Regions from separate parts of the Streptomyces sp. BPTC-684 genome, predicted to be linked through region 1. Evidence: riboswitches for the same ligand, from Rfam matches in the RefSeq annotation. Region 1 holds a riboswitch; each other region holds the start of a gene.

Region 1 (4,202 bases):
GGTGCTCGCGGCCAGAGCGCCTGTCGCGCCTGCTCCACGGCCGGCGCGAGCCGCGCCAGCTGGGTCTCGGCGGTGGACAGCAGCGGCCCCAGGCTCTGCTCAACCGGTCGAGCTCGCCCTTGACCCGTACGAGGTCGTCCTTGGCCTTGGTCAGCTCGCCCCGGGCCCGCGAGGCCACCGAGGCGTCCAGGTCGTCGCGGTCCAGGTCGTGCGCGTCGACCGCGGTGATGTAGTCGTTGCTGACCTCGTCGATCCGCCGGCCGAGCGCCGCGAAGTCGTCCACGGCCTTGCGGCGCGCGGCGAGCTGTCCACGGCGGTGATCGTCTCGATGGAGATCCGCAGGTCCCGCTGGGCGGTGTCCAGCTCGTAGAAGGCGGCGGCGCCGCGTCCTTGGCCGCCTGCGCGTCGGCCCGCACGCTCTCGCCGCGCCCGCCGAACCAGCGCCGCGTCCCGCCTCCGGCGAACGCCCCGGGCAGCAGCGCGGCCCCGAGCACCAGCGGCAGCGCGACGAGCGCGAGCGCGTCCGCGAGGGCCCGCCGCCCCCGGCCGCCCGCACTCCGACACCGGGGACGATGGCACCCGCTCTGCTGTACGGCCGCGCGTGTGTCGCCGTCACATCCTCTCCCGTGCCGTGTCCGCCTGCCGGTTCATTCTCCCACCAGGTAGTGACGAACACACCGGCCGATTAGTTCGCACCGCCCCGCCGACCTGACCCGCCCGGCCCGCCGCCGCGAACGGGTTTGCAGCCCTGCCCCGGGGGCCATGTACGCTGTTCCCTCATCCACGGATGTGCCACGGGCGTGTAGCTCAGGGGTAGAGCGCTGCTCTTACAAAGCAGATGTCGGCGGTTCGAAACCGTCCATGCCCACACGTGGTGAAGGCCCCCGCCGATCAGGTGGGGGCCTTCGTCCGACCGCGCCCCTCCGCCGGGCGCCCGCACCGCAGGTTCCAGCGGCCCGCGCGGCCCGAGAGTTCCGTCAGGGTCAGCGGGGCCACGTCCAGGCGCCAGAAGGACGCGGGCGGCAGGGCCAGGGCGTGGGTCACGGCCGCGCGGACCACCGCCGGGGAGGCGACCGCGAGGATCCGGCCGCCCACCGCGGGCAGCGTGTCCAGCCACGCGCCCACGCGCGACGAGCGCGAGCAGGCTCTCCCCGCCGTGCGGCGCCGCCCCGGGATCGGTGAGCCACGCCCGTACCCCCGAGGGATCCGCCGTGCTCAGCTCGTCCAGGCGCCGCCCCCGCCACCGGCCCAGATCCCAGTCGGCCAGGGCCGGTTCGTCGCACGTGGGCAGGCTGTCCGCCAACTCGTAGAGCGAGGAGGGCGGTTTCAGACGGCGGGCCGGTACCGGAAGCGCCGCCGCCGCGTCCTTGACCCTGCGGACCGCGTCCTCGTCCGGGCGGTCGCGTCGTCGCCGACTCTCGCCTCGCGCGCGTAGCGGTCGGCCGGGGGTGAGATCAACATCACGCGTACGGTCATGGGCCAAGCAGAGCACGGCCGTTCGCGCACTTCGCGCGGGGTTGTGCACCCGCACGCCGTAGCGGCGCGGTCCCTCACGCGGTACGGTCTCGTCGACATAAAGACGGTGTGAAGGAAGCCCGGTGAGATTCCGGCACGGTCGCGCCACTGTGAACCCGGCGAGCGCCCTCAACAGGGAGCGAAGACGGGGAAGTCAGACCCACCACCGTCGACAAAGGCACCAATGACCGGGACGCGTGTTCCCCAGGAGGTTCTGCCGTGGCTATCTCCGCCGCCCCTGCGCCCAGCGCAGAAGCAATGCCGGCCATCACTCCCATATCGCTCAAGGCGATCGCTCCCTGGGCGCTCTTCTTCGGCATCCTCATGCTCGTCCTGCTGTACTTCGTCGGCGCCGAGCAGGGCGCGACCAGCCTCCTGTCCGGCGAGGACGTCCACGAGTGGGTCCACGACGGACGCCACCTGCTCGGCTTCCCCTGCCACTGAGACCAGGGGTACCGACTCGTGAACTCCCTGTCCGTCAGAGCCCTGCTGGTGCGGGGCATGCTCGCCGGCCTCGCCGCGGGCCTCCTGGCACTCGTCGTGGCGTACGTCCTGGGCGAGCCCCGGGTGGACGCGGCCATCGACTTCGAGGACGCGCACGCGCACGAACACGGCGAAGAGGTGTTCAGCCGCACCCTGCAGTCCACCGGCGGCCTCGCCACCGGTGTGCTCGTGTTCGGCGTGGCCATCGGCGGCATCGCGGCGCTCGCGTTCTGCGTCGCGCTCGGCCGGATCGGCCGGTTCGGGCCGCGCGCCACGGCGGCGCTCGTCTCGCTCGGCGCGCTCCTGACCGTCTACGTCGTCCTGTTCCTGAAGTACCCGGCGAACCCGCCGTCCGTCGGTGACCCCGACACGATCGGCAAACGCACCGCCCTGTACTTCCTGATGATCGCGCTGAGCGTGCTGCTCGCCGTCGCCGCGGTGATCCTCGGCAAGCGGCTCGCGCCCCGCCTCGGCAACTGGAACGCGACCGTCGCCGCCTCGCCGCCTTCCTGGTCGCGGTCGGGCTCGCGTACGCGTTCCTGCCCGCCGTCAACGAGTTGCCGAAGGACTTCCCGGCGATGCTGCTCTGGAAGTTCCGCCCGGCCGCCCTCGCCATCCAGGTCACGCTGTGGGCCGGCTTCGGGCTGGTCTTCGGCTACCTCGCCGAACGGCTCCTGGTGCCCTAGTCGCCGCGGCCGAGGCCCGGGTGTGGGCGTCGACAGCGCCGCGGCCGCCCACCGACGGCGGCAGCACGCGAGGGCCCCGGACCGAAGTCGGTCCGGGGCCCTCGTGCGTGGGTCGTGCTCGGTGCGCTGTTTCGGTGGCGCTCGATCGGTCAGGGGCGGCGCAGGGAGAACAGACGGCTCTGCCGCTCCCTGCGGTAGCGCTGCTCCCACCGGTCCATCCGGTCCCGGCGGGCGCGGTAGGCCTGGTAGTCCGTGTCCGTGCCACGGCCGGCTCCGCCGGCTCCGGACGAGCCGCCGGACGGTGCCGTGGAGCGGCCACGGCGTGGGGCGCTGAAGAGTACGGCCACCACGGCGACGCAGAACACTATGCCGCCGAGACTGAAGCCGAAGCCGTACAGGACCAGCGCCAGGACGAGCAGTAACAGGATCATGGCGTGTTCCTCTAGGGACGGTTCCGGGGGCTCCCCTGGCCCCCGGCCCTCCAAGTTACTCCGGTACAGCGGGAGTTGGCCTCCGAGTTGCATACCGGCCAACGCCTCGCAAGCCCCTACAGTCCGCGCAGCCGTTCCATCTCCCGGCGGTCCCGCTTGGTCGGCCGGCCCATGCCCCGGTCGCGCACCCCGGCCGCGAGCACGTCCGAGCGGGCGGGCGGCGGCGGGCTGTTGTCGACATAGGTCTCGGCGGCGATCGCCGCGCCCACCCGCTTGCGGATGACTTTCGCGACGATGACGATCCGCTCCCGCCCCTCCAGGCGCAGCCGCACCTCGTCGCCCACCTTCACGGTGTGCGCGGGTTTGACGCGCTCGCCGTTGAGCTGGACGTGTCCGGCGCGGCACGCCGTCGCCGCCATGGAACGCGTCTTGGTGAGCCGTACGGACCAGATCCAGCTGTCGAGCCGCACGGGCCCCGAGGGCCCTGCCGGTGCCGTCGGCCCCCTGGGCCCCTGTGCCTTCGCCTCGTCCGCTGCCGCCATGCCCCGACTCTACCGAGGCCGTTGTCAGTGGTACCCGTCACACTTGAGGCATGTGCAGAAGCATCAAGACGCTCGGCCGCCGGCCCTCCCCGAGGAGGCCATCGACGAGGAGACCCGCGCGGCGGCTCTCCAGTACGTGCGCAAGGTGTCCGGCTTCCGGGCGCCCGCCGCGCACAACCGTGAGGTCTTCGACCGGGCGGTGGACGAGATAGCGCGGGCCACGGCCGAGCTGCTCGAAGGCCTGGAGATACGGGGAGTGCCGGTCAGGACACCGGCGTAGCCGCACCCGTCCGCAGGGCGCGGGCGGCGCGGTCCGTGCGTCAGGCCGGGGCCGGCCGCCGCGGCCTGGGCCGGGCGGCGCATGACGTAGGCGGCGAGGAGCCCGCCGCGAACAGGGCGAGGACGGAGATGCCCGTGCCGAGCCAGGTCGCGCCGAGCCAGCGCCCGCCGAAGTAGCCGAGGCCGACGCTGTAGCCCGCCCAGACCACCCCGGCGAGGGCGGACCACGGCAGGAACTCCTTGGGGTGCGGTGCGCCGCACCCGCG
Region 2 (4,202 bases), 2.9 Mb from region 1:
TGGACGCGATGGTCGCGGTCGGGGCGATCGCGAGCAGCAGCGAGTTGCGCATGCCCACCGAGGCGATCCGCTCGCGCAGCGCCGCCCAGCGCTCCGGCCAGTTCAGCTCGACGTCGTAGTGGTCGGGGTGCAGCACGCCGCGCGCGGCACGGGTCTTGTCCCACGCGGGCAGCGGGCCCGAGCGCTCGGCGAGGTCGCGGGACGCCTCGTACGCCGTGAGCATGATGCGCTCGGCGAGCTTGGTGGAGAGCGCCTTCGCCTCGGGGAGTCGAAGGGCAGGCGCAGCTTGAAGAAGACGTCCTGGAGGCCCATCGCGCCCAGGCCCACCGGACGCCACTTGGCGTTGGAGCGGCCGGCCTGCTCGGTCGGGTAGAAGTTGATGTCGACGACCCGGTCCAGGAAGGTCACGGCCGTACGGACGGTCTCGTCCAGGCGCTTCCAGTCGATCTCGCCGGAGGCGAGGACGAAGGCGCCGAGGTTGACCGAGCCGAGGTTGCAGACGGCCGTCTCGCCGTCGTCCGTGACCTCGAGGATCTCGGTGCAGAGGTTGGAGGAGTGGACCGTGTGGCCCGGCTCCGCCGTCTGGTTGGCGGTGCGGTTGGAGGCGTCCTTGAAGGTCATCCAGCCGTTGCCGGTCTGCGCCAGGGTGCGCATCATCCGGCCGTACAGGTCCCGGGCCGGGATGGTCTTCTGGGCGAGACCGGCCGCCTCGGCCTTGCGGTAGGCGGCGTCGAACTCGTCGCCCCACAGGTCGACCAGCTCGGGCACGTCGGCGGGGAGAACAGCGACCAGGTGCCGTCCGCGTCCACGCGGCGCATGAACTCGTCCAGGATCCAGTGCGCCAGGTTCAGGTTGTGCGTACGCCGGGCGTCCTCACCGGTGTTGTCGCGCAGCTCCAGGAACTCCTCGATGTCGGAGTGCCAGGTCTCCAGGTAGACCGCCGCCGCGCCCTTGCGCCGCCCGCCCTGGTTGACGGCCGCGACCGAGGCGTCCAGCGTCTTCAGGAACGGGACGATGCCGTTGGAGTGGCCGTTGGTGCCCCGGATGAGCGAGCCGCGCGAGCGGATGCGGGAGTACGAGAGGCCGATGCCGCCCGCGTGCTTCGACAGGCGGGCCACCTGGTGGTAGCGGTCGTAGATCGAGTCCAGCTCGTCCAGCGGCGAGTCCAGCAGGTAGCAGCTGGACATCTGCGGGTGGCGGGTGCCGGAGTTGAAGAGCGTGGGGGAGGACGGCAGGTAGTCGAGGCGGCTCATCAGGCCGTACAGCGAGGCGACCTCGTCGAGCGCGCGCACCGAGTCGTCCTCGGCCAGGCCCGCCGCGACCCGGAGCATGAAGTGCTGCGGGGTCTCGATGACCATGCGGGTGATCGGGTGCCGCAGCAGGTAGCGCGAGTAGAGCGTGCGCAGGCCGAAGTAGCCGAAGCGGTCGTCGGCGCCGTCCGCGAGGGAGTCCGCCACCAGCGCGTCCAGGCGGGCCGCGTGCAGCCGTACGAAGTCGGCGGTGCGGTCCGCGATCAGGCCCTCGCGGTGGCCGACCTCGACCGACTCGGAGAACGAGACCGAGCCCTGGGTCGCGGCCTCCTCGGCGATCGTGAGCGTCAGCAGCCGGGCGGCGAGGCGGGAGTACGCCGGGTCCTCGGAGATCAGACCGGCGGCGACCTCGGTGGCGAGCCCACGCAGCTCCGCCTCGTCCGAGCGCGCGTTGCGGCCGCGCAGCGCGGCGGCGGCGACACGGCCGGGGTCGGTGTCCGGCAGATCGGCGGTGAGGTCGGTCAGGGTCCGCAGCAGGGCGGTCCCGGGGGCATCGGCCGGCTCTTCGGCGATCGCTGAGGCGGGATCCGCAGGGGCGATGGTCACGTGGGGGCACTCGCTCGGCACGGGGCCTTGGGGAGGTGCGGGCACACGGACACACCCCCTCGGGGGTACGCCGCGTCCACTGCCCATTCCGCGAGGCCTGGACGTCTGGCACCCGGGCCGGACGGCCAGGGCGCGCTGTCGGCAGGTCCTCGGACTGACCAGGTACGCAAATGCGTACGAGTACACCGTTGCGGGACAGTTCCGGATTTGCACCGGATTCCCCTGCGGCGACAGCGAGCACGAGCATACATCTTGTGCCGGGCTGTGTGGTGCCCCCACATGTTGTGTTGCTGGGTAGTCGGTTGACTGCGGGCCGTCTTGGGCTGGTCGCGCCCACGCGGCGGAGCCGCACATGTCACACCCCCGCGCCCTCAAGGGGGTTGGGAGCGCCGTAGACCGAACCTTCTGGCGGTCGTGGGCATTCCCCAGGAACGGGCCGCCGGGTTTCACCGGCGGCCGGTTTTTCTGCGGCTTGCGTCAGTGTGTCGCCGCCGGGAGTTTCGTCTGTACGCCCGGGTCGCCCGCGTCCGCCGTGTAGTCCTCCGGGGACGTCTCGTCGACGCCGTCGAGGGCCTTCACGGCTCGCAGGACGACCGTGAGGACGACGGTGGTGGCGACGTTCAGGAGGAACGCGGTGAGGCCGATGTAGCCGATCTCACCGATGCCGGGGATCTCCTTGGAGCTGCCGCCGAAGTGCTTCTGGGTGGGCGAGGCGACCCCGTACGCGGCGAGCGTGCCGTACGCCATGCCCACCGCCCAGCCCGCGAGCAGCGCCCAGCGGTGGAACCAGCGGGTGAACAGACCGCCCACCAGGGCCGGGAAGGTCTGCAGGATCCAGATGCCGCCGAGCAGCTGGAAGTTGATCACGACCGTCTTGTCCATCGTCAGGACGAAGACCAGCGCGCCCACCTTCACCAGGAGCGAGACCAGCTTGGAGACCTTGGTCTCCTGCGCCGGCGTGGCGTTCGGCTTGAGGAAGTCCTTGTAGATGTTGCGGGTGAAGAGGTTCGCGGCCGCGATCGACATGATCGCCGCCGGGACGAGCGCGCCGATGCCGATGGCGGCGAACGCCACGCCCGCGAACCAGTCCGGGAACATGTCCTCGAACAGCTGCGGGATCGCCAGCTGGCCGTTCTTGACCTTGACCCCGGCCGCGATCGCCATGAAGCCGAGCAGCGCGAGCAGGCCCAGCATCAGCGAGTACAGCGGCAGGATCGTGGTGTTGCGGCGGATGACGTTGCGGCTGCGGGAGGAGAGGGTCGCCGTGATCGAGTGCGGGTACATGAAGAGCGCGAGCGCCGAGCCGAGGGCGAGCGTGGCGTACGTCCACTGCCCGGCCTCGGGGGCACGAGCGCGCCCGTGGGCTTCCCGGGCGCGTTGGGCGTCTCGAACTTGTGCCGGGCCGCCGCGAAGATGTCGTCGAAGCCGCCCAGCTTGATCGGGATGTAGATGATCGCCACCAGGATGACGATGTAGATCAGCGTGTCCTTCACGAACGCGATCAGCGCGGGGGCGCGCAGACCCGACGAGTACGTGTACGCGGCGAGCACCGCGAACGCGATCAGCAGCGGCAGGTCCTTGGCGAACCAGTTGCCCGACCCGCCGATGCCCATCACGTCGAGCACCGCCTGGATGCCGACCAGCTGGAGCGCGATGTACGGCATCGTGGCGAGGATGCCGGTGACCGCGACCGCGAGCGAGAGGCCCTTGGAGCCGAACCGGCGCGCACGAAGTCGGACGTCGTCACATAGCCGTGCTTGTGCGAGACCGACCAGAGCCGGGGCAGGAACGTGAAGATCAGCGGATAGACGAGGATCGTGTACGGCACGGCGAAGAACCCGGCCGCGCCCGCCGCGTACACCGCCGCCGGAACCGCGACGAACGTGTACGCCGTGTAGAGGTCGCCGCCCAGCAGGAACCAGGTGACCCAGGTGCCGAACGAGCGGCCGCCGAGCCCCCATTCGTCGAGGCTCTGCTCGTTCTCGGCGCGGCGCCAGCGGGCGGCCATGAAGCCGATGACCGTGACGGCCAGGAAGAAGAAGATGAAGACGCCGAGCGCGACGCCGTTCACCCCGTCGTTGGCTGCGAGAGTCACTTGCCCTCACCCGCCTTGCGGCCCTGCTGGTCGTGCTGCCACAGCTTGTACGCGAGCATCGTGAGCGCAGTCGAGATGACCACCCACAGCATCTGGTACCAGTAGAAGAACGGGATCCCGGCGAGGGCCGGGTCGGCCTTCGCGTACGAACCGACCCAGAGCATCGCCACGAAGGGCGCGATCAGGCAGAGGGCGATGACCACGCGCGCGGGCGTGATCACCGGTCTCCGCTCTTGCGTTGATTCCGGCAT
Region 3 (4,202 bases), 580 kb from region 1:
TCCCGGTATACGGCCAGGTGCATGGGCAGCTCGCTGGTGGGGCGCAGCGTGCCGGTCACCTGGTGGCCGGTGAGGTCGACGGCGACGGTGTCGGCGGGGCCTAGGCGGTCGTAGGGGACCCCGGTGGGGGTGACGAGGACCAGGTCCCCGACGCGTACGGAGACGTTGCCCGAGGTGCCCACGACCAGGCCTTCCTCGGCGGTGCGGCGCGCGGTGGCGGTCAGCTCGGCCCAGGCCGCGGCGATCGCCGCTGAGTCGTTCGGCTCTCCCATGAAAGTGATCCTCGCAGGCTCCGCGCCGAGGGCGGCGGAGTGAGCAGAATCTCTTCAATGGGCTCTATGGCCGGTATATAGGGGTTCGTCAGGGCCTGACCGCACCAGAAACCGGTCAGATACACCGTGACGCCCGACCCAGTTCACCTTCCGTTCATCCAGGTTACTTACGTTCGTCCAGCCACTGACGTCGAACGATTGCCTGGGTAAATGGAACACATCACGCTGCTGCTCGCCATTGTGGTCGTGACAGCTCTAGTGTTCGATTTCACGAACGGTTTCCATGACACCGCCAACGCGATGGCCACGACCATCTCGACCGGCGCCCTGAAGCCCAAAGCCGCGGTCGCCATGTCCGCCGCGCTCAACCTGGTCGGCGCGTTCCTGTCGGTGGAGGTCGCCAAGACGATCTCCGGCGGGATCATCAACGAAAAGGGCATCAGAACAGAGGTCATCTTCGCGGCGCTCGTCGGCGCCATCCTCTGGAACCTGGTGACCTGGCTGCTCGGCCTGCCGTCCAGCTCGTCCCACGCGCTGTTCGGCGGTCTGATCGGCGCGGCCGTGATGTCGGCCGGCTGGTCCTCGGTGAACGGCTCGACCGTCGTCACCAAGGTGCTGCTCCCCGCCGTCGCCGCCCCGATCGTCGCGGGCGTCGCCTCGATGCTGGCCACGCGTCTGACGTACCGGATCAACCGAAACGTCGACCCGGCTGCCGAGAAGGCCACCGCCAAGGGCTACCGGGCCGGGCAGATCGCCTCCGCCGGTCTCGTCTCGCTCGCCCACGGCACCAACGACGCGCAGAAGACCATGGGCATCATCACGCTCGCCCTGGTCACCGGCGGTGTGCTGCACCCGGGCGCCAACCCTCCGATGTGGGTCATCGTCTCGGCCGGCATGGCCATCGCCATGGGCACCTACCTCGGCGGCTGGCGCATCATCCGCACCATGGGCAAGGGCCTGACCGAGCTGGCGCCGCCGCAGGGCTTCGCCGCCCAGTCCGGTGCCGCGACCGTCATCCTGGCCTCCTCGCACCTCGGCTTCTCGCTCTCCACCACCCAGGTCTGCTCCGGCTCCGTCATGGGCGCCGGCCTCGGCCGCAAGGGCGGTGTGGTCCGCTGGTCCACCGCGACCCGCATGTTCATCGCCTGGGGCCTGACCCTGCCCGCCGCGGGTCTGGTCGGCGCCGGCGCCGAGTTCCTGACCGGCCAGGGCACCTGGGGCGTCGTCCTCGTGGCGATCCTGCTGATCGCGGGCTCCGGCTTCATCTGGAAGCTGTCGCGCCGCGAGCCGGTCGACCACAACGACGTCACCGCCACCGCCGCCCCGGCCGAGTCCCCGGCCGAGCCCGCGGGCGTCGTGACCACCGCGATCGCCGCCGTCACCCCGCCGCCCACCGTCGCCGCCGTGGCCGCCGATCTGACGGCCACCATCCCGGCGCCGGCCCCGGTGGCCCCCGCCGACCCGGCCCGCCCGGCCACCGTCTGACCCGGCCGCGCACACCGAAGGAATCGTCATGCACATCGACTGGGCAGCTCTCGGCACCGTCTTCGGTGTCAGCCTCATCGTCACCGTCGGCCTGGTGGGCCTGTTCACCGTCGGGATCGTCGGCCTCAGCAAGCAGCAGTCGGCCGCGGCCGGCAAGGGCAACGTCGTCGTGGCCCGCACCACCGCCTACCTCTGCTTCGCGCTCTGCGCGGCGGCCGTCGCGTACGGCATCAATCTGATCGTCGGCAAGTAGCGCGCGAGCAGTACCGCACCCACCCCAGAACCGCCCTCCGGCCCCGCCGGAGGGCGGTTCTCTGTGTGCCTGGGCACACTCTCCCGTCGCAGGTCAGCAGCGAGTTGACGGGCGTTCCCGGGCGTGGTGGACTGCCCGAGCCATTACGGCGGCAGAAGAGGAAGCCGGTGCGAATCCGGCGCGGTCCCGCCACTGTCATCGGGGAATCATCCCCGTGAGCCAGGAACTCTCACCGCCGGTCGACGTCGTACCAGGGCGCGGACACCCTGAGTGAGGACATACCGCCATGCGCGCCTGCCTGTTGCCGGCACCCCCCGGAAGTACCAGAGCCCTTCACGGCGTTGCGGCGGGCTGATCCCATGCGTGCCGATCGCACTTTCGCGTACGGCGCCACCGCCGGTCTCCTCGGCGACCTCCTCCTCGGCGACCCCCGCCGCGGGCACCCGGTCGCCGCGTTCGGCCGTGCCGCGGCCGCCGTGGAGCGCGCGCTGTGGCGCGACCACCGGGGCTGGGGCGCGCTGCACACCGCCGTGTGCGCCGGAGGCGCCGCGGGCGCCGCACTGCTCGCCACGCGCGCGGTACGCGAGCGTCCCGCCGCGTCCGTCGCCCTGACCGCGGCCGCCACCTGGGCCGTCGTGGGCGGCACTTCGCTGGGCCGGGAGGCCCGGGCGATCGGCGCCGCCCTCGCTGCCGGGGACGTCGAGGCGGCCCGCGCGCGCCTGCCGCACCTGTGCGGGCGCGACCCGCAGTCCCTGGACGCGCCCGGCATCGCGCGCGCGGTCGTCGAGTCCGTCGCCGAGAACACCTCCGACGCCGTGGTCGGCGCGCTGGTGTGGGGGGCGCTCGCGGGAGTGCCGGGACTGGTCGCGTTCCGTGCGGTCAACACGCTGGACGCGATGGTCGGCCACCGCTCGCCGCGCCATCTGCGGTACGGGTGGGCCTCGGCGCGCCTGGACGACGTGGCGGGCTGGCCGGGCGCCCGGCTCACCGCCGCACTCGCGGTGGCCGCCGGAGGCGATCCGCGCGCCGCCACGCGCGCGTGGCGCGACGACGCCCGCAAGCACCCGAGCCCCAACGCGGGTCCGGTGGAGGCGTCGTTCGCGGGCGCGCTGGGCGTACGGCTCGGCGGCACCCTCTCGTACGGCGGCCGCGTCGAGCACCGGCCCGTCCTGAACGGGGGCGGCCGGGCGGTGGAGGTCCCGGACATCGAGCGGGCGGTGCGGCTGTCGCGCCGGGTGGGCTGGCTGGCGCTGGGCGCGGCGATCGCGGTGAGGAAGGTACGTACATGAGCGGCGGACTGCTGGTCGCGGGCACCACGTCGGATGCCGGGAAGAGCGTCGTCACCGCCGGGATCTGCCGGTGGCTGGTGCGCCAGGGCGTGAAGGTCGCGCCGTTCAAGGGGCAGAACATGTCCCTCAACTCGTTCGTCACGCGCGAGGGCGCCGAGATCGGGCGGGCGCAGGCGATGCAGGCGCAGGCGGCGCGCGTCGAGCCGTCCGCGCTGATGAACCCCGTGCTGCTCAAGCCGGGGAGCGACCGGTCGAGCCAGGTCGTACTGATGGGCAGGCCGGTGGGCGAACTGAGCGCCAGCGGCTACCACGGCGGGCGCCAGGAGGCCCTTCTCGGCACCGTCGTGGACTGTCTGGAGCGGCTGCGGGGCACATATGACGCCGTGATCTGCGAGGGGGCGGGCAGTCCGGCCGAGATCAACCTGCGGCGTACCGACATCGTCAACATGGGCATCGCGCGCGCCGCGAAGCTTCCGGTGGTGGTGGTCGGCGACATCGACCGGGGCGGGGTGTTCGCCTCGTTCTTCGGTACGACGGCGCTGCTGAGCCCCGAGGACCAGGCGCTGGTCGCCGGGTACATCGTCAACAAGTTCCGGGGCGACGTCTCGCTCCTCGAACCGGGCATCGACATGCTGCGCGGGCTCACCGGGCGCCACACGTACGGGATCCTGCCGTTCGCGCACGGCCTCGGCATCGACGAGGAGGACGGCCTGCGGGTCTCCCTGCGCGGCGCCGTGCGCGAGTCCGTGGTGGCGCCGCCGGTGGGCGAGGACGTGCTGCGGGTCGCGGTCTGCGCCGTCCCGCTGATGTCCAACTTCACGGACGTGGACGCCCTCGCCGCCGAACCGGGCGTGATCGTACGGTTCGTGGACCGGCCCGAGGAGCTGGCCGACGCGGATCTGG
Region 4 (4,202 bases), 3.8 Mb from region 1:
TGGGGCGCATGAAGATGACGGAGGAGTTCCCGCCCGAGGTCCCCTCGTACGTGAACGTGTACTTCGCGGTCGACAACTGCGACGACGCGGTGGCGAAGGCGGTCAAGCGGGGCGGGGTGCGGCGGTTCGGGCCGATGGACACGCCCTTCGGCCGGTTCGCGGCGCTCAGCGATCCGCAGGGCGCGTCGTTCTCGGTGATCGACCTGCAGACGACACAGGGCGAGATGCCGCAGATGGCCGACGTGTAGCGGGCCGGATGGGTCCCGGGGTGTTCGGGCACGCGCGCGTGCCCGAACACCCCGGCCGTGTCAAGCCCCCTGCCGCACCTGCGTCCTGATCGTCCGGGCGGCCTCGACGAGGTTCTCCAGGGACTGCCTCGTCTCGGTCCAGCCGCGGGTCTTCAGCCCGCAGTCGGGGTTGACCCAGAGCCGTTCCGGCGCGATGGCCGCAAGCCCCTTGCGCAGCAGTGCGGCCGCCTCCTCGGCGCTCGGTACGCGCGGCGAGTGGATGTCGTAGACACCAGGCCCCACCTCGCGCGGATAGCCCGCGGCGGCGAGCTCGTCGGCCACCCGCATGTGCGAGCGGGCCGCCTCCAGGCTGATGACGTCGGCGTCGAGGTCGTCGATGGCCTGGAGGATGTCACCGAACTCGGCGTAGCACATGTGGGTGTGGATCTGGGTGTCGGGACGTACGCCCGCGGTGGTCAGGCGGAACGATTCCGTGGCCCAGTCCAGATAGGCCGCGCGGTCCGCGGCGCGCAGCGGCAGCGTCTCGCGCAGGGCGGGCTCGTCGACCTGGATGACCGAAGTGCCCGCCGTTTCCAGGTCGTCGACCTCGTCGCGCAGGGCGAGCGCCACCTGGCGGGCGGTCTCGGCGAGCGGCTGGTCGTCGCGGACGAACGACCAGGCCAGCATGGTGACCGGTCCGGTGAGCATGCCCTTGACGGGGCGGTCGGTGAGCGACTGGGCGTAGGCGGTCCAGCGCACCGTCATCGGCTTCGGCCGGGAGATGTCGCCGGCCAGGACCGGCGGGCGGACGTAGCGCGTGCCGTACGACTGGACCCAGCCGTGCTGGGTGGCGAGGTAGCCGGTCAGCTGCTCGGCGAAGTACTGCACCATGTCGTTGCGTTCGGCCTCGCCGTGGACGAGGACGTCGATGCCCGCCTTCTCCTGGAAGGCGACGACCTCGCGGATCTCGGCCTTGATGCGCTCCTCGTAGCCCGCGGTGTCGACGCGTCCGGCGCGCAGGTCGGCGCGGGCGGAGCGCACCTCGGTGGTCTGCGGGAACGACCCGATGGTGGTCGTGGGCAGCAGAGGCAGTCGCAGGCGGGCGCGCTGGGCCGGTGCGCGTTCGCCGTACGGCTGGGAGCGGCGGCCGTCCGCCTCGGTGACCGTCGACGTACGCGCGCGTACCGCCGGGTCGTGGGTGAGGGCGGAGCCGGCGCGCGAGGCCAGGTCGGCGCGGTTGGCGGCGAGTTCGGCGGCGATGGCGCCGGTGCCGCTGGTGAGGCCGCGGGCCAGCGTCACGGTCTCGGCGGTCTTCTGGTGGGCGAAGGCGAGCCAGCGGGCGATCTGCGGGTCGATGTCGCGTTCGGCCGTCGCGTCGAGCGGGACGTGCAGCAGTGAGCAGGACGGTGCCACGTCGACGGTGCCGGCGAGGCCGAGGAGCGTGCCGAGGGTGGCGAGGGACTTCTCGTAGTCGTTGATCCAGATGTTGCGGCCGTCGACGACGCCCGCGACCAGCCGCTTGCCGGGCAGCCCGCCGACGGCCGCGAGGCCGTCGAGGTTGGCGGCGGCCGGTCCCGTGAAGTCCAGGCCGAGGCCTTCCACGGGCGCCTTGGCGAGGACGGGCAGGGCCTCGCCGAGGCGGTCGAAGTAGGAGGCGACCAGCAGCTTGGGGCGGTCGGTGAGGCCGCCGAGCGCTTGGTAGGCGCGGGCGGCGGCGTCCAGTTCGGCGGGGGTGCGGTCCTGGACGAGGGCGGGCTCGTCGAGCTGCACCCACTGGGCGCCGGCCGCCCGCAGATCGGCGAGCACCTCGGCGTACACGGGCAGCAGCCGCTCCAGCAGGGCCAGCGGCTCGAAGTCGGCGTCGACGCCGGGGGCGGGCTTGGCCAGGAGGAGGTAGGTGACCGGTCCGACCAGGACGGGCCGGGCCGCGAGGCCGAGCGCCAGCGCCTCGGTGAGCTCGGCGACCTGCTTGCCGGAGTCGGCGGTGAAGACGGTGCCCGGGCCGAGTTCGGGGACCAGGTAGTGGTAGTTGGTGTCGAACCACTTGGTCATCTCCAGCGGCGCCACGTCCTGGGTGCCGCGGGCCATGGCGAAGTAGCCGTCCAGCGTGTCGGTCTCGACGGCGGCGCGGTGCCGGTCGGGGATCGCCCCCACCATCACGCTGGTGTCGAGGACGTGGTCGTAGTACGAGAAGTCACCGGTGGGCACCTCGTCGACGCCCGCCTCCGCGAGCCGGCGCCAGTTGGCGCGGCGCAGGTCGCGGGCGGTGTCACGGAGGGCGTCGGCGCCGACGCGGCCCTTCCAGTAGCCCTCGACGGCCTTCTTGAGTTCCCGGTCGGGGCCCTGGCGGGGGTAGCCGTACACGGTGGCCCGTGCCGCCGCGGCTGCGGACTTGCTGGTCACGAAACTCTCCTTCGCGAGAATGTCCCGAAATCGACCCCGGTACGGGTCGTGGGCGCGAAGGGATGACAGACAGGGCGGCCTACGCGGAACGGTGCCCGCGCTCGAACCGCCTCTTGTCCCGCCGACCCGCCCACGAGGTCACCAAGATCTCCGCGCGCGGTCGGTCGCGCACGGGCAACGGGCAGGTCTTCGGACTCGCGGGCACGCCTGCCGGTCTCCCGGCGGACACCTACTGGCCGTCGCTTCCCAGACCCGGCCGGGCCCAGTGCGTATGACGGCGGTCGTTCCCGCTCACCGCTGCGGGGCAGTCCCGGATTCCCACCGGGTTCCCTCTTGCGACGCGCCTGCCTGGCGGGCAGGGCGAACCAGCTGCGAGCGCCACCCTACCCAGACACGGGGCCGGACCGCCCCCTCACACCGGACGTGCACGCCCCGTGATGTCCGACATCGGAGGCGTGCCGCAGTCGCACACAGGTGCTCACAGCATCGGGGCGCGATTAGTGTGGCCGACGTAACCACTCGTGATCGCCGCACGTGACATCGAAGTAACGGGCATTTCGTACGGTCGGAGCCCAAGGGATCCCGGCCGAGACGAGAGGGGACACCCGTTGACCGCACAGGCCACGCGGGCCGCCACCGAACAGGTGCGCACGGTCTGCTCGTACTGCGGTGTGGGCTGCGGGATGGTCCTCGACATCGCCATGGGGCCGGACGGCCGGCGCACGGTGCTCAAGGCCTCCGGCGACAAGGCGCACCCCGCCAACTCCGGCCGGCTGTGCACCAAGGGGGCGACGACGGCCGACATGCTGGCCGCTCCCGGACGCCTGTCCACCGCGCTGGTACGGGGTGAGCGCGGAGCCGAGCCGGTGCCCGCCGGGGTCGACGCGATGATCGCCGAGACGGCGGGCAGGCTGCGGGCGCTCGTCGACGAGCACGGGCCGGACGCCGTCGCGCTGTACGTGTCCGGTCAGATGAGCCTGGAGGCGCAGTATCTGGCCAACAAGCTGGCCAAGGGGTTCATCGGCACCAACCAGATCGAGTCCAACTCCCGGCTGTGCATGGCCAGTGCGGGCAGCGGCTACAAGCTGTCGCTCGGCGCGGACGGGCCGCCCGGCTCGTACCAGGACTTCGAGAAGGCAGACGTCTTCCTGGTCATCGGCTCCAACATGGCCGACTGCCATCCCATCCTCTTTCTGAGGATGATGGAGCGCGTCAAGGCCGGGGCGAAGCTGATCGTCGTCGACCCGCGCCGCACCGCGACCGCCGCCAAGGCCGACCTCTTCCTGCAGATCAAGCCGGGCACGGATCTCGCGCTGCTCAACGGCCTGCTGCACCTGTTCCAGGAGAACGGGCACACCGACCCCGCCTTCATCGCGGAGCACACCGAGGGCTGGGAGGCGATGGGCGAGTTCCTGGCCGACTACCCGCCCGCCTCGGTCGCGGAGATCACCGGGATCCCCGAGGACGACATCCGCGCGGCGGCGCAGTGGATCGGCGCGGCCGGGGAGTGGATGAGCTGCTGGACCATGGGGCTCAACCAGTCCACGCACGGCACCTGGAACACCAACGCCC

Evidence for each region. A riboswitch is a leader RNA that binds a small molecule or an ion and turns the genes downstream of it on or off. The one in region 1 is predicted to bind cobalamin.
Region 2: linked by a shared signal. The riboswitch ahead of QIY60_RS07175 (ribonucleoside-diphosphate reductase subunit alpha) and the one ahead of QIY60_RS19810 (CbtB-domain containing protein) in region 1 are both predicted to bind cobalamin.
Region 3: linked by a shared signal. The riboswitch ahead of QIY60_RS22360 (cobalamin biosynthesis protein) and the one ahead of QIY60_RS19810 (CbtB-domain containing protein) in region 1 are both predicted to bind cobalamin.
Region 4: linked by a shared signal. The riboswitch ahead of metE (5-methyltetrahydropteroyltriglutamate--homocysteine S-methyltransferase) and the one ahead of QIY60_RS19810 (CbtB-domain containing protein) in region 1 are both predicted to bind cobalamin.

What each region holds. Positions count from the first base shown of each region.
Region 1 covers NZ_CP124863.1:4,487,650-4,491,851, forward strand. Annotated here, with positions in the region: partial or broken gene QIY60_RS19795 (hypothetical protein) at 1-503, opposite strand, end outside; tRNA gene QIY60_RS19800 (tRNA-Val) at 797-868, shown strand; partial or broken gene QIY60_RS19805 (histidine phosphatase family protein) at 892-1,476, opposite strand; cobalamin riboswitch at 1,544-1,701, shown strand; gene QIY60_RS19810 (CbtB-domain containing protein) at 1,774-1,959, shown strand; partial or broken gene QIY60_RS19815 (CbtA family protein) at 1,978-2,684, shown strand; gene QIY60_RS19820 (hypothetical protein) at 2,834-3,115, opposite strand; gene QIY60_RS19825 (RNA-binding S4 domain-containing protein) at 3,232-3,657, opposite strand; partial or broken gene QIY60_RS19830 (DUF2277 domain-containing protein) at 3,708-3,937, shown strand; partial or broken gene QIY60_RS19835 (VTT domain-containing protein) at 3,997-4,202, opposite strand, start outside.
Region 2 covers NZ_CP124863.1:1,628,436-1,632,637, reverse strand. Annotated here, with positions in the region: partial or broken gene QIY60_RS07175 (ribonucleoside-diphosphate reductase subunit alpha) at 1-1,943, opposite strand, end outside; cobalamin riboswitch at 1,979-2,120, opposite strand; partial or broken gene QIY60_RS07170 (sodium:solute symporter family protein) at 2,334-3,927, opposite strand; gene QIY60_RS07165 (DUF3311 domain-containing protein) at 3,948-4,202, opposite strand.
Region 3 covers NZ_CP124863.1:5,065,123-5,069,324, reverse strand. Annotated here, with positions in the region: gene QIY60_RS22375 (class II aldolase/adducin family protein) at 1-272, opposite strand, end outside; gene QIY60_RS22370 (inorganic phosphate transporter) at 483-1,757, shown strand; gene QIY60_RS22365 (hypothetical protein) at 1,786-2,010, shown strand; cobalamin riboswitch at 2,121-2,262, shown strand; gene QIY60_RS22360 (cobalamin biosynthesis protein) at 2,370-3,299, shown strand; gene QIY60_RS22355 (cobyric acid synthase) at 3,296-4,202, shown strand, end outside.
Region 4 covers NZ_CP124863.1:688,223-692,424, forward strand. Annotated here, with positions in the region: gene QIY60_RS03050 (VOC family protein) at 1-248, shown strand, start outside; gene metE (5-methyltetrahydropteroyltriglutamate--homocysteine S-methyltransferase) at 309-2,630, opposite strand; cobalamin riboswitch at 2,814-2,965, opposite strand; gene QIY60_RS03060 (bifunctional nitrate reductase/sulfite reductase flavoprotein subunit alpha) at 3,239-4,202, shown strand, end outside.